DNA from 2 places in the Psychrobacillus sp. FSL K6-1464 genome. Region 1 is predicted to be linked to the other one. Evidence: riboswitches for the same ligand, from Rfam matches in the RefSeq annotation. Region 1 holds a riboswitch; the other holds the start of a gene.

Region 1 (7,558 bases):
GACTGATAGAAAACAGCTTATTCTTGTTCGCTGAGCCACTCCTACATGCATCATACAATCTAGCAAAATCAGAATCCGTAACTTGACTCTCAGAGAGAGCATCTACTTGAAAATCACTAGTATTTTTAAATGGTCCTTGTAGTGTCTTTGTGTACTCTACAATAGACGACACTTTTTTGAACCGACGCTTTAAAAGCCAATCCTCATTTTCTTCATCCATCAGAAGGGATAGATATGCTACATTTTGTTCTTTCCACTCTGTTAATAATTGATCGAACGCAACTAAATAATCTATATTTGGAATATCGGATACTTTATGTTGATCCACAAGCCAGTATTCTCGTTCTTTTTTTATCAGATTGAAAAGGTCCACCTTTCGATTCCTCCATACTGTTATTAACTTAATGTTCGTTTTAAAAATGTTTTAGTTCTTTCTTCCCTCGGGTTGTTGAAAATTTGTTCTGGAGGTCCCTCCTCAGCAATTACGCCTTTATCCATAAAAACAACCCGATCGGCTACTTCTTTAGCAAACTCCATTTCATGTGTCACTATTAACATTGTAAGTCCCGTACTTGCTAACTCTTTCATCACTTTTAATACCTCTCCAACCATTTCTGGATCCAGTGCGGAGGTAGGTTCATCAAATAACATGACATCCGGTTCCATGGAAAGTGCTCTTGCTATAGCGACACGTTGCTTTTGACCACCTGATAGTTGCTTAGGCTTGGCATTTACATAATGATCCATTCCCACTACTTTTAAGTATTTTAACGCAATCTTTTCGGCATCCTCTTTAGAACGTTTTAATACCTTTACTTGACCTACCATACAATTGTTTAACGCATTATGGTTATTAAATAAGTTGAACTGTTGAAAAACCATTCCTAACTTTTTTCGGTAGGCATGGATATCATGTTTTTCATCTAAAATATTCTCTCCACGATAAATAATTTGACCGCCACTAGGCTTTTCCAACAAATTTATACAACGAAGTAAAGTAGATTTTCCTGATCCAGAGGAACCGATGATGCAAATAACCTCTCCTTTGTTCACTGAAAAATCTATGTCTCTTAAGACCTCATGATTTCCGAAGGATTTACTTAAATGTTGAACTTCGATGACATTTCCCATAGATTTCTCCTCCTTCGTTTAATCGATATTCGCATTATTTTTAGGTAACATAAGTTGCGGTGGCGGCTGACCAATCATACTGTAGTTTTCCGGGCCGTCTAATCTTCTCTCTATATATCGTAATATTAATGTTACTGTAAACGTCATGACGAAATACAAAATACATGCTATAAAGAATGGTTCAAAGTATTTAAAGCTTATACCTGCAACTGTTTTCGCTTGAAAATATAGTTCCGTAACACCTATTACATTCAAGACAGACGTATCTTTAATATTAATGATAAATTGATTTCCTGTTGCTGGTAAAATATTTCGGATGACTTGAGGTAGAACAACACTCCACATTGTTTGAACATGATTCATACCAATTGCTTGTGCAGCTTCGAATTGCCCCTTATCAATGGAAATAACACCGCCCCGTACAATTTCTGCCATATATGCACCCGTGTTGATCGAAACGATGAATATTGCTGCTGTTGTACGGTCCATATCTATCCCAAAAGCAAGCGCAGATCCATAGAATATTACCATGGCCTGTACGATCATCGGAGTTCCTCTAAAAAACTCAATATATGCAGAAAGTATTAGATTTACTACTTTTAACAAAATACGTTTCATTTTTCTTTCAGGTTTAGGAATTGTACGAATAACCCCTGCTAGCAAGCCAATAACTGCACCAAAAATTGTACCAATAATTGATATTAATAATGTCATTCCTGCTCCACGAAGGAACATCGGCCAGTTATTAGTAATCATAGAAATAATATATTCAATGCTCATACATTTCCCTCCTTTCTTAGAAAAGTCGCAGACGCTGCTGGCGTCTGGAGCTAGATAGTTAATAATTAGAAAGCATATATTCCATATAAAAACCGACTGCAAAAAGATGCAGCCGGTATCACTTCACCCTTATTCTGCCGCTGGTTGGTTATTGATAGCAGCATCCATAATTTCTTGTCTTTCTTCTTCAGAAATTTCCGCTAAAATTTTATTAATATCTTCTGTTAATTTACTATCTTTTTTTAAGCCTACTGCTACTGCTGTATCCTCTTCTGCCGCTTTAAATCCATCCGTAAATTCAACCATTGCAAAGTTGGCATTAGCGGAAGAAGCACTAATTCCTTCTGGACGTTCAGACACATAACCATCAATAACTCCAGATTCTAATGCTACACGCATTGCAGAGAAATTATCAGATGCTGGTTGTTTTTGCACATCTTTGATTTGATCAATTACACCATAGTGAGAAGTATTTAACTGACCTGTAATTTTAGCACCACTAAAGTCTTGAATAGAAGTAGCCCCTTCAAAAGCTCCACCTTTTTTCACTACCATAACAAAGTTGGAAGTATAGTAGTTTTCCGAAAAGTCGATTGTTTCTTTACGCTCTTCTGTAGGTGACATTCCCGCTATAATTGCATCAATTTTGTCTGATTGCAATGATGGCACAAGCCCATCCCACTCTGTTTTAACGATAACTAGTTCCTTTCCTAATCCATCCGCAATACGTTTAGCAATTTCCACATCATATCCACCAGCATACTCTGCGTTTCCATCAATCTTCACTCCACCATTGGAATCGTCTAGTTGAGTCCAGTTAAAAGGTGCATAACCTGCTTCTAAGCCTACTGTAAATGTATCAGCCGTATCTTTAGCTGAGGAAGATCCCGAAGTCTCTTTATCAGACGTTCCACATGCCGCTAAAAACAATGTAATAGATGCTAATATCGTTAAAAATGCTAATCTTTTTTTCATTCTAATTTCTCCCTTTTTATCAATATATGTTCTTGCCTATAAAAAAAGACAACTTGTACAAAAAAAGACCTGAGATGAACTCAGGTCGCAATATGTATAGTTGCCCTAGGTCCTCTACTTTTCCCAAATGAGATAGCACACCATTATAAACCGGGATGTTTATAGTGGACAGTCCTGCAATTATTAACTACAGACCCAGCAAGTAATAACGAGTAATATTACAAACTTCGGCGACATTTCCTTCTCCCTAGCATCGTAGCTTCTCAAACTCCACTAAGGACTGTTAAATATCGCGCCTCTACCTCACTACACTAAGTGAGGTTATATTCAATTATGTTTCATAGTTTACAATATACATATATTCCTGTCAACTGCCTCAGTATTAATACTTAGCTAGGTATATGTTATAATTAATGGGGGAAATATAAAAACAATGAGAATTTAGTTATTAATGTGTCTACTTACATTGGTAATTATTTATTAAAAGGAGAATGATATTATGAGATCTGTCCAAACTACAGATCACAAAGTAACAGAACAAATGGACTCAGATTATTCATTAGAAAAGGTACCCCGTAGCCAAAGAAATATGGGTTGGTTAAGTATAACCAATATTACATTCGGCATAGCCACTGCCATTTTTTACTTTCAAATGGGTAGTGTAATGGCTCTGCAATTTGGAGCACTAAATGCTATTATCTCCTCGATTTATGCAATAGTAGTTGCCGGTATATTAGGAACCTTCATTGCTTACTTATCCGCGAAATCTGGTATGAATGTCAATTTATTATCCAGAGGCGGTGGTTTTGGCTATATAGGTGCTTCCCTAACATCGTTCCTCTACGCGACAAACTTTATTATGTATTGTGCATTTGAAGGACTCATTTTAGTATCCGCGGTTCACACCTTCTTCCCTAACCTACAAGAATGGGCATTAATCATTTTCTTCGGTTTTATCGTTATACCTTTAAACTGGTTTGGAATTAAACAACTAGATAAGTTACAAAAGTGGTCTCTACCTATATTTGTAGTTTTCTTAATAACAGCAGTTGTTATATCATTTTATAAACCTTCCGTATTTGAAGGACCTTTTTGGACTTATTTACCTGAAGGCGTTCAAGTTGGAGGACAAGCCTTACTCCTTTGCATAGGTGTTCAACATGGAATAATGGGTCTAACAGCCCTACTAGCATCTGATTATGCTCGTTTTCTAAAACCAAAAGATATTAAAATTGGTTCGGTGGCAATCGGTTTTATTCCACAGATTTTCTGCTTCGGTATTATGGGGGGTCTTGGTATTTGGTTTGGTGTTCGCTTAGGTGAACCAAATCCAGGAGTTTATATTGTAATGCTTCTAGGTATTGGTGGAGCATTATTCACGATGCTAACTCAACTACGTATAAATATTACTAACATATATAGTAGTTCCCTATCGCTATCAAACTTCTTTGAAAACATTTTTAAATTTACACCTGGACGTAGATTTTGGGTGGTTGTAAGTGCAATTACTGCAATAATTCTAATGCTCGGTGGTATTGTAGATCATTTAGATACAGCTATGACATTTCAAGGTGTATTTTTACTATCATGGGCAGCTATATTGGTGACCGATGCATTGGTCGTTAAAAAAGCTTTGAAAATTGGGAATGGTTATTATGAGGCTCGACAAGAATTTCTCTACAAATGGAATCCTGTTGGAGTTGTTTCTTTAATCGTTGCTAGTGGCATAGGTACATTTGCAGCATTAGGTTATATGGGTTCATTTTTACAAAGTACCGCTGCTTTCTTTGCAGCTATTTTAGCAGCAATTCTTACTGTTTTTATAGCAGTATTAACAAAAGGAAAATATTACAATAAAGGTGCTGCCGACGATATCCCCAAAGAGGATTATATTGCATAACAGTAGTTCCCCTTATTCACATTAAAAAAGTAATCCATTTTTGAGTTATTACTCAGGATGGATTACTTTTCACTTCTAGCATTTTCTTAGAAGAAAATTATAGTTAGTGAAAATAAGCTTAGCTTACCTTTAAAAGAATAATTTTAATCTATATTATCAACAGGAATTCAATCCTTCTTGTTACATGTTCACTTTCTTTTTTCTATACTATTGTTTACAACATTTGCTATATTGTGAATGGTATTTTCGAGAGAGTCTATTTTATTTTCAAAGCGATGTAATAAATAAATAGTGACTACAATAGGAAATCCAAAGTTTCCAATTAATTGTACGATGTTTTCCTCCCCAATCATGTGTACCCCCCTTTCCCTTTTATTTACCATTCCCAAACAATTGATATTCCCGTTGAGTAAAACCAATTAAAGTATGACTGTTGTATTGCTAAAACTTACTTGTCCAAAAACAATTTTATCTCACGTTGATCTTCTTCCTCCTTTTTATTAATATTTTATTTAATTATACTAAATTTTTGTTATATTTAGAATAATTAAAGGTTGGGAAACATTACCTGAGTTCTTCCCTTATTACTATATAACTCAACCTATTTTCCTATTTTAATGAAAATTTACTACTTCTAAATCAATTCGGATAATTATTGTATCAATATTCTACAAATCTCTACAATATAATAAGTCTTTCTACAATTTAGTAGTCGTTTTTGGTCGAACGATTGAAAAAGGATATTTAGATTATTTCAAGAATTAGTACATTACTAATTCATAAGGGGTGAAGAAAATGAGTAGTATAGGTCATATAATAAAATCAGAAAGAATAGACCAAAGTATGAAACAAACCACATTGGCCAAAGGAATCTGCTCTACATCCTATTTAAGTAAAATAGAAAATAGTTTAACGGTTCCAAGTGAAGAAGTAGTAAATTTATTACTCAAAAAACTAGATATAGAAATAGATCAAGTGTCCAGTGAAAAGGAAAATAAAGTGATTACATCCCTATCCGAATTATACAAAATAGGAGTTTTGAAGAGAGATAAAAACTTTATAAGGGGAGCTTTACAGAAATACACCGACGAAAAACTACACTTTTTACAACTAAATAATTATTACAGTTATCAACTTTACCTCTTCCGTCTACTGTTAATACTAGATGAGAAGAAGGAAAACCTGCAGTCAATCTATAAGGCAATTGTACAAATAAAAGACGAGATAGACGAGAAAACAAAGTTTATTCTTAATTTGAATTTGGGGATTTATAGTTATTTAGAGGGGAATTACCAAGCTGCATTAAACCGGTTAGAGCTTTCATTAGGACACTTAAATAAAGGGAGTATTGAAGAATGGGAATTAGCTGATTTCTATAATGTACTTAGTTTAACGTACTCAAAATGTAATGAATTTTTTAATGCAATTAATTACGCTTCCAAATCACTACTTTACTATAAAGATAATCTGTTATTCGAAAGAGCTATTGATAATTACATTGTTATAGGAATTGCCTATAAAAAAATGAGACAATTTCAAGAAGCGGAAAAGAACTATTATTTAGCGGCAAAGCTTGCGAAAGACTATAAATTGATTAACTATGAGGAGGTGATTTACCAAAACCTAGGGTCCTTATATGCCATTCAAGGGTGTCCTGAAAAAGCAATAGAGTTTTATAAGCTTAGTTTAAAAATTAAAGAAGAAGACTGTAATGCGGAAGGATACTTACTAACAACTTTATCTATTATAAAAGAGTATTCCAAGCAATCTGACCATCAACAGGTTCTGCAATGGTGTCAAAAAGGATTAATAAAAATTGCTCAAGAAAAATCATCTACAAAAAATTATTTTGCTTATTTTTACCACCTTGAAATTTATAGTCATTACCTTAACCAAACGGAAGAACTTGAAATGGTATTAACAGAAGCTATAAGTTATTTTGAAAACGAACAAGATGGACGACATGTTCAAAAGTATTCTATATTATTGGCAGACTATCTTTTTAAACATCACAAGTTTAAAGCAGCAAGTATATATTATCAAAAAGCAAATCAGGTTTTATTTAAACAAAAATTTATTAATAATTGGGAGGATTTATAAAATGAAAAAGAAGATTGTATTGCTAACCTTATCAAGTATTGTCGTCCTAGCTCTAAGCTTTACAACGAACATAAAACATATTAGCGAGGACGAAACTCCAAGACCAACATCTATAGACAATTCGTTTATTTAAAAAACTCAACATTTGAAGCACAGTTTCAAGTCAGGTCTTTAACGAAGCACACCATTCATTACTAAAATTTATCGTTAGAGCTTTTCTGAGACTACAAAAAACCGGTCATCCAATTGGATAACCGGTTTTTTTGTTGTTATGTCTCTAGAATATAGTGACCTTTTTCTATAAAAGATGTTACACCGTTTTCTTTAAAGAAAGATAATACGCTTCTTCTTTTTCTTGATCGAATCGGCCTTCCCACTTAGCCATAACGATCGTAGCTAGCGCATTTCCTACAACATTTACAACTGTACGAGCCATGTCTAGAAGACGGTCAATTCCGGCGATGAAGGCTAGACCTTCAAGTGGGATACCAACTGTTCCTAAAGTTGCCAGTAACACAACAAACGAAACTCCTGGAACTCCTGCAATACCTTTAGAAGTGACCATTAGAACTAGTACTAATGTAATTTGTTGAGAAATACTTAAGTCAATATTATACATCTGAGCTATAAAGATTGCCGCAATTGCTTGATACAACGTAGAACCATCCAAGT
Region 2 (7,558 bases), 1.1 Mb from region 1:
GTACGATAAACAAACGATGGAGGATCAGGGGGGAGTTGTATTCTTCGTTCCGATTGGGCAAGCGACGAATATCCCCATCATAGGTAACTTAGGCCCTAAAATTCCTATACGCTTTCACGTTATCGGAAATGTTCAATCGAATGTAGTTCCTTCTATTACTAAGTTTGGAATAAACAATGCTTATGTGGAGGTTAATATCCACATTACGGTAAATGTACAAATAATAGTTCCTCTGGCAAGTAAGATGAGTACGGTGGAACAGAGTATACCTGTGGCAATGGGAATCGTGCAAGGCCAGGTTCCTTACATTTACACAGGAGGAGACGGGGACGCTGCTCCATCAATTGAAGTACCATTGCCATTACCTGAAAAATAAAAATCCTTAAGAATATTGTTTTTACTGCTATACTAGTGGAAATGAATAAGAATAGGTAGAGGCCGCATAACAAAAGAGTAGTTTACAGGAGAATGACAACTGTGATTGTAAACGAAAGGAAGTTATGCCGAAATTAGATGTTGACCGTCAAGTCAAATCTAGTTGGGGTTATTTTGAACAAAAATAACACTGTCATTTATACATATGTATAAATGGAGAGCTACAAAGTATAAAATTTTCGCTTGAAATTTTATCTAAAAGCCAACCTATATTTATATTAGGTTGGCTTTTTTATATTCTAAGGCATAATGCACTTGTTCATTCATCTTCATTAGTGTCGTCAGCTCATAACTCATCGAGTCTTGGGGTATATAAGATGTAGATCATGCAGTCGTTGCGATAGGATGTCGCGAATTTAGACTGCCTACATTGGAGTAGGCGCATACGCATTTCATACTGTCTAGCTTCAGCGCCTAGCCCCTCGAGTCGTTTCAGTCTGACGGTTAAGGCAAAGTACGCCTTTACAGTCAGGCTTCCAACGCTAGTCGGGGCTTACATAGGCGCTTATGCATTTCATTATTAGGAGGAAATTATGATGGAAAATACGATTTTTTCAATTTTACCCCCATTACTAGCGATTGTAATGGTACTTGTTACGAAAAGAGTTTTACTATCACTAGGAGTCGGGATTGTTTCAGCGGCTTTGTTAGTAGAAAGCTTTTCGCCGATTGATTCATTGATCATTCTTTGGGATTCCTTTATCACGTCATTTTGGGATAATGGATTGAATATGTATAATATTTATATATTATTGTTTATATTGTTGCTTGGGGTGGTTACTGCGATTGTTAGTCTGTCAGGAGGAAGTACTGCATTTGCTGCATGGGCAGTTAAACGTATTAAAACAAATCGCGGATCTAAACTCCTTACAGCTTTTTTAGGTATTATTATTTTCGTAGACGATTATTTTAATGCACTTGCTGTAGGACAGATTGCTCGTCCAATTACTGACACTCATCGTGTTTCTCGTGCAAAGCTAGCTTATTTTATCGATTCTACATCTGCACCTGTTTGTGTAGTTTCTCCCGTTTCTAGCTGGGGTGCATTTCTAATAAGTCAGCTAGGTGTTATCTTTGCTACTCATGCCGTAACAGACTACACTCCACTGCAAGCGTTTATGTTAATGGCACCGATGAATTTCTATGTCATTGCTGCGCTTGCAATGGTATTTTTTACAGCATGGACAGACAATGATTTAGGTGAGATGAAAAAACATGAAACACTTGCAAGAGAAACTGGTGTCCTTTTTGATCCAAATAAATCAAATCCAGGTGATTTACAAGGTAATTTCCCGGAAAATAATTTTGGTAAAGTAAAGGATCTAATCCTTCCGATTGTATCATTAATAGTAGTAACTCTTTTTGCAATGTTTTGGACAGGCTATCAGGCTTCAGGAAAAGTAATGGACATATTTGTTATTTTTGAAAATACAGATGTTCCGCTCTCTCTATTTATAGGTGGGATGGTATCGAGTATTTTAGCTGTACTATTGTATACGCGTCAATTCAAGAAAAACAAAGATGCTAATTTGGGCTTACTGGGGAAAGGAATTATTTCTGGTATAAATTCAATGTTACCTGCTATTTGCATTTTAATATTTGCTTGGTCCCTTTCATTTTTAATAACAGCTTTAGGAACTGGTGAGTATTTAGCTCATCTCGTTACAGATAATAATATTCCGGCAGGGGTTATTCCAGTCTTACTGTTTGTTTTAACAGCTTTTATGGCTTTCGCAACTGGATCTTCGTGGGGATCATTTGGGATACTATTACCAATTGGTGCAAGTATCATCATGGTAGTAGAGCCAGAGTTATTACTCCCTGTTTTAGCGGCCGTTTTAGCGGGAGCTGTTTTTGGAGACCATTGTTCGCCTATTTCAGACACTACAATTATGTCAGCGACTGGTGCAGGAGTTAATGTAATCGATCACGTAATGACTCAGTTACCATATGCCATTATTAGTGCAGTCATTGCTGCAATTGGCTATTTAGTATTAGGTCTTACAGGTTCTGTTATGTTTGGCTTTATAACAGTAGTGGTCATCCTTATCCTATTTTTCACGATTTGGAATTTTAAGAGTAAGAGGGTAGCTTAGTTGTTTTAAAATTGGTTGTCTTTGGTATTTGTATGGTTGTTTGCAATTAAATAATATGTTACATTGACAACAGTGTAGTTAGTTTATTTAGAATGGGGTCGGGATGAAATGACATCGTGTAAACCAACGAAAACAGAGTACCAAAGAAAACCAGAATGGCTAAAAATTAAGTTAAATACGAATGATGAATACAAGGGTCTTAAAAAGCTGATGCGTGAAAATAATTTAAATACAGTATGTGAGGAAGCAAAATGTCCAAATATACATGAGTGCTGGGGTTCACGTAGAACAGCTACATTTATGATTTTAGGAGCTATTTGCACACGTGCTTGCCGTTTTTGTGCTGTAAAAACTGGCTTACCTAATGAGTTAGATTTGGCAGAACCAGAAAGAGTTGCAGATTCGGTTGTAGTTATGAATTTAAAACATGCTGTCGTAACAGCAGTTGCTCGAGATGATTTAAAAGATGGTGGATCTGAAGTTTTTGCTGAAACCATTCGTGCGATTCGACGGAAAAATCCTTTTACATCAATAGAAGTTTTACCTTCTGATATGGGCGGTATTGAACAAAATATCCGTAATATTATGGATGCAAAACCGGATATTCTAAATCACAATATTGAAACGGTTCGTCGACTCACTCCAAGAGTTAGAGCGAGAGCTAAATACGATCGTTCACTCGAATTATTGCGTCGTGCAAAAGAAATGCAACCGAGTATTCCAACGAAATCATCACTAATGTTAGGTTTAGGGGAAACTCATGAAGAGATTCTGGAAGTAATGGACGACCTTCGTGCGAACAATGTAGATATCATGACGATTGGTCAATACTTGCAACCTTCGAAAAAACATTTACCGGTACTAAAATATTACTCCCCAGCAGAATTTGGAGAATTACGAAAAATTGCGATGAGCAAAGGATTCTCCCATTGTGAAGCTGGTCCACTAGTTAGAAGTAGCTACCATGCAGATGAACAGGTAAACGCTGCGGCTAAGCAAAGACAACTGCAAGGTGAACAACTTCTAGCTACTCCAAATAGTTAATGGATGGTGATTGAATGATAATTGCAGAAGGCTTTACATATGAAATTATAGAGGATTATCGCGAGGCGTTTAAAGAAGAAGCGTTTTTAGATCGTTATAGTGAAATTTTAACTAAATACGATTATATTATGGGTGACTGGGGTTACGGTCAGTTGCGTCTTAAAGGTTTTTTTGAGGATCGTAGTCATAAAGCTACATTTGATACGAAAATAGGAACGATGAAAGATTATTTATATGAATATTGTAATTTTGGATGCGCCTACTTTGTTGTAAAAAAAATAGGGGTTGCTCCAAAAATTGTTCCTGACGAAGCTATAATAGAAGTAAATGAAAATCTAGAGCAAGATCAACTATGATCTGCTCTAGGTTTTTTCTTTTGCAACCAGATATGGGCTATCCCTCAAAAATTCTCTACACTAGTCTGGTTTAAGGATTAACTATTTGTGTAAACTGATATTATTTCTAACTCTACTGTAATAAAAAAGCTAGTCGTGATATGAAACCACAACTAGCTATTTATATATTATATTAACTCAATAATTCTCGAAGATAATCTCGTAATTCTACTGCTTCTTCTTCTGATCTATTAAATACATGTTCGAGATAGCCTGGTTCTTCCACATCATCAGCTCCGATAATGGCAGCTCGTCCATATTGTATATCCATTACAAGTACTTTTCCAAAAAAGCGAGAGCTTTGAGAAATAGCTAAATCATATCTTTGGGATTCTCCTGTAAAGCCAACAAATCTCGTTTTAGTATCCTCTACATCATCGTACAAATAAAATCGCTCCACTATGTGACACTCCTTCCTACCTTAGAATTATGGTACTATAGAATAGGAGTATATATCAACTGAACAACAATTAGGAGGCCTTTCCATGTATTTTGTAGATAGAAAAAAAATTGCTTTAACATTGGCTCATATGAACCAATTGTTGAACCTTATTGAAACAAAACAAGATTGGCAAGTAGATGAATTATCTAACTTAGCGTTTGAGCGAATTGGTCATAATATTATTGAATCTATTATCGACGTAGGCAATTCAATGATCGATGGGTTTATCATGCGTGATCCTGGTGGATACGATGATATTATCGATATTTTAACGGATGAGAAAGTTATTTCTGCTGAGATGGATGGACCATTAAAAGAAGTAATTGAGTTTAGAAAAGTGCTTGTTCGCCAATTTTATGCGGTGGACCACAAAAAATTAGAGGAAGTTCTGACGAATAATTTACCATTCTTAAAGGCATTCCCGAAAGCTGTAGAAACTTATTTAGTAAATGAATTAGGGCCAGTTTCTGCCTTTTTACCTGAGGATTCTAATGTTAAATTATAAAGCATACTTTATCGATTTAGATGGCACTGTCTATAAAGGTAAAACACCAATTCCTGAAGCTGTGAAATTCATTCATTATTTACAAAGCAATGGTAACCAACCATTTTTTGTGACGAATAATTCTTCTATGACTCAACAACAACTACAGGAAAAGCTGGCCATAATGGATATTCAAGTAGATACGGAACATATTATTTCATCGTCTATTGCAGCTGCAAATTATATTAATGTTTTTATGCCAGGTAAAGAAGTATTTATGATTGGTGAACTTGGCTTGGAAGATGCACTTAAATCACGAGATATTTCGATTACAACTGGTATGGCAGATGTTGTCGTACTTGGAATTGATCGTCACATTAATTATGAGAAGCTGGCAACTGCCTGTCTTTCCGTAAGAGCGGGCGCTACATTTCTTTCTACTAATAGTGATCATGCTTTTCCTTCTGAAATTGGATTTTTACCTGGAAATGGAGCCTTTACAAAGTTAGTGGAACATTCTACTGGAGTAGAACCACTCTATATGGGGAAACCTCAACCTTTTATGTTAGAGTTTATACAAAAAAAATATGGATTTAGTAAAGAAGAGATGGTCATGATTGGCGATAATTATCAAACAGACATCTTGACCGGAATTCATATGGGGATTGACACAGTACATGTGAACAGTGGGGTAAATTCTACTGCAGAAGTTAAGCTTCAGGCAGAGCAACCTACCTATTTTCTAGAATCTTTAAGCGAATGGACAAAATAAAAAGACTGTGCTCAAAGTACAGTCTTTTAAAATAGAGGGTTGTCCTCTATAAATTGATATATGTTTGCGACAAGTTCGCTTGGGGTATTTGCTTCTACAACTTCACCATTCACAATAGCAAATAAAGTTTCAGAACAGAGGGAGCAATAACTCAGGCAACCATACTCTAAAACGTCTAAATTGGAGTCTTGTTCTAATATTTCAAATGCTTCTTGGGACCCGTTTGCAAGGTTGCTTATACAAAATTCAACCATAGGATTCACAGCTGTTCACCTCACTACATGGTCATGCTACTCTTTTTTAAAGAAAACGTCAATTAAGAAGTTCTATTGTGAAATGTATCACAATCTATTATAATTTGAGATGACATTAAATTTAAGGGAGAATATTATGCGAAAATTAGTATTGTTAGGTGGGGGATATGGAAATATGCGAATATTACTTCGCTTATTGCCAAATAATATTCCTGATGATGTAGAAATTACTTTAATAGACAGAACACCGTTTCATAGTTTAAAAACAGAATTTTATGCACTAGCTGCTGGAACATCTCCAGATAGTGGCATTAGAGTAGCTTTCCCAGAAAACGAAAAATTAAAGGTAACATACGGAGAAATTTTAGAAATAGATGTAGATAGCAAGCAAGTGTTATTAGCTGATGGACAAGCAGTTTCTTATGATGAATTAGTAATTGGACTAGGTTGTGAGGATAAATACCATAATGTACCTGGTGCTGATGAATTTACTTATAGCATTCAAACGATTGGTAGTTCAAGAGATACGTACAATAAAATTGGTGGTCTACCATCTGGTTCTGTTGTAGGTATTGTTGGAGCGGGACTTAGTGGAATAGAACTTGCGAGTGAACTTCGTGAAAGTCGCCCAGATTTATCGATTAAATTATTTGACCGCAGTCCACGTGTTTTGAGAGATTTTCCAGAACGATTAAGTAATTATGTACAAAAGTGGTTTGATAATAACAATGTAGATGTAGTTAGTAATTCAAATATTACAAAAGTAGAGCCAAACAAATTATACAATCACGAAGAAGTAATTCCTGTAGATGTAGTTGTATGGACTGCAGGTATACAACCCGCAGCACCGGTAAGAGCATTACCTGGTGAAAAAGATAAAACCGGTCGTGTTATATTAACACAGTATCATGACTTACCAAGCTATCCAAATGTATATGTTGTTGGTGACGCAGCATCACTGCCATTAGCACCAAGTGCCCAGTTAGCAGAAGAGCAAGCTGAGCAAATTGTTAAAGTGCTTCAAGCGCGTTGGAAAGATGCACCACTTCCTGAAAAGATGCCAGAAATTAAGCTTAAAGGATTCATGGGCTCTCTTGGGAAAAAACAAGGATTTGCCTATTTAGCGGATATCTCAGTCACTGGACGTATTGCACGTTTGATGAAGTCTGGTCTGCTGTGGATGTATAAACGTCATAATGGGTAATAGAAAAAGCTTCGAAGGCTCCTTAGAGAGCACTTGGAAGCTTTTTTTTGATCAATCTGTGTAGCCATATTTTTCAAGGGCAGCATAGATTGGTTTTAATTGGATATACCCTTCTCCAATCATCTCATCATTAATCATGACAAGTGGATAAAAGAATTCATCTTCCGCAATTCGGTCGGCGATACTCTGTTGTTTTTCATTCTCAATTGGCTTTTCAATATCGATATAGTTGAAAATAACTTTGTGATTTGGAAATTTGCGGTCGATTGCAGCTTGTAACCATTCGTATGTATCCTTAGAAGATGGTGCGTTTACACAACTTGCGCAAACAACATCAGCCCCATAAATTTCTATATGTATAGATTGAAACGTCATAATAATGACCTCCTTGGAATTCTTTATTGGATTTTTTCCTTCCTTCACATTATAATG

Evidence for each region. Region 1 has a riboswitch for lysine ahead of MKX39_RS19235 (transporter substrate-binding domain-containing protein). Riboswitches for the same ligand answer to the same signal wherever they lie in the genome.
Region 2: it holds a riboswitch for lysine, as region 1 does, so the genes downstream of both, MKX39_RS13225 (Na+/H+ antiporter NhaC family protein) here and MKX39_RS19235 (transporter substrate-binding domain-containing protein) in region 1, are expected to answer to the same signal.

The regions. Positions count from the first base shown of each region.
Region 1 covers NZ_JBBOOP010000001.1:3,721,818-3,729,375, forward strand. The annotation lists gene MKX39_RS19220 (hypothetical protein) at 1-373, opposite strand, end outside; gene MKX39_RS19225 (amino acid ABC transporter ATP-binding protein) at 397-1,131, opposite strand; gene MKX39_RS19230 (amino acid ABC transporter permease) at 1,150-1,911, opposite strand; gene MKX39_RS19235 (transporter substrate-binding domain-containing protein) at 2,041-2,886, opposite strand; lysine riboswitch at 3,012-3,195, opposite strand; gene MKX39_RS19240 (purine-cytosine permease family protein) at 3,386-4,786, shown strand; gene MKX39_RS19245 (YvrJ family protein) at 4,975-5,139, opposite strand; gene MKX39_RS19250 (helix-turn-helix domain-containing protein) at 5,582-6,886, shown strand; gene MKX39_RS19255 (hypothetical protein) at 6,888-7,019, shown strand; gene gltP (glutamate/aspartate:proton symporter GltP) at 7,197-7,558, opposite strand, start outside.
Region 2 covers NZ_JBBOOP010000001.1:2,599,772-2,607,329, reverse strand. The annotation lists gene yunB (sporulation protein YunB) at 1-376, shown strand, start outside; lysine riboswitch at 425-607, shown strand; gene MKX39_RS13225 (Na+/H+ antiporter NhaC family protein) at 972-2,531, shown strand; gene lipA (lipoyl synthase) at 2,640-3,575, shown strand; gene MKX39_RS13215 (YutD family protein) at 3,590-3,931, shown strand; gene MKX39_RS13210 (DUF3055 domain-containing protein) at 4,104-4,370, opposite strand; gene MKX39_RS13205 (DUF86 domain-containing protein) at 4,456-4,917, shown strand; gene MKX39_RS13200 (TIGR01457 family HAD-type hydrolase) at 4,904-5,668, shown strand; gene MKX39_RS13195 (YuzB family protein) at 5,695-5,931, opposite strand; gene MKX39_RS13190 (NAD(P)/FAD-dependent oxidoreductase) at 6,059-7,126, shown strand; gene MKX39_RS13185 (YuzD family protein) at 7,178-7,501, opposite strand.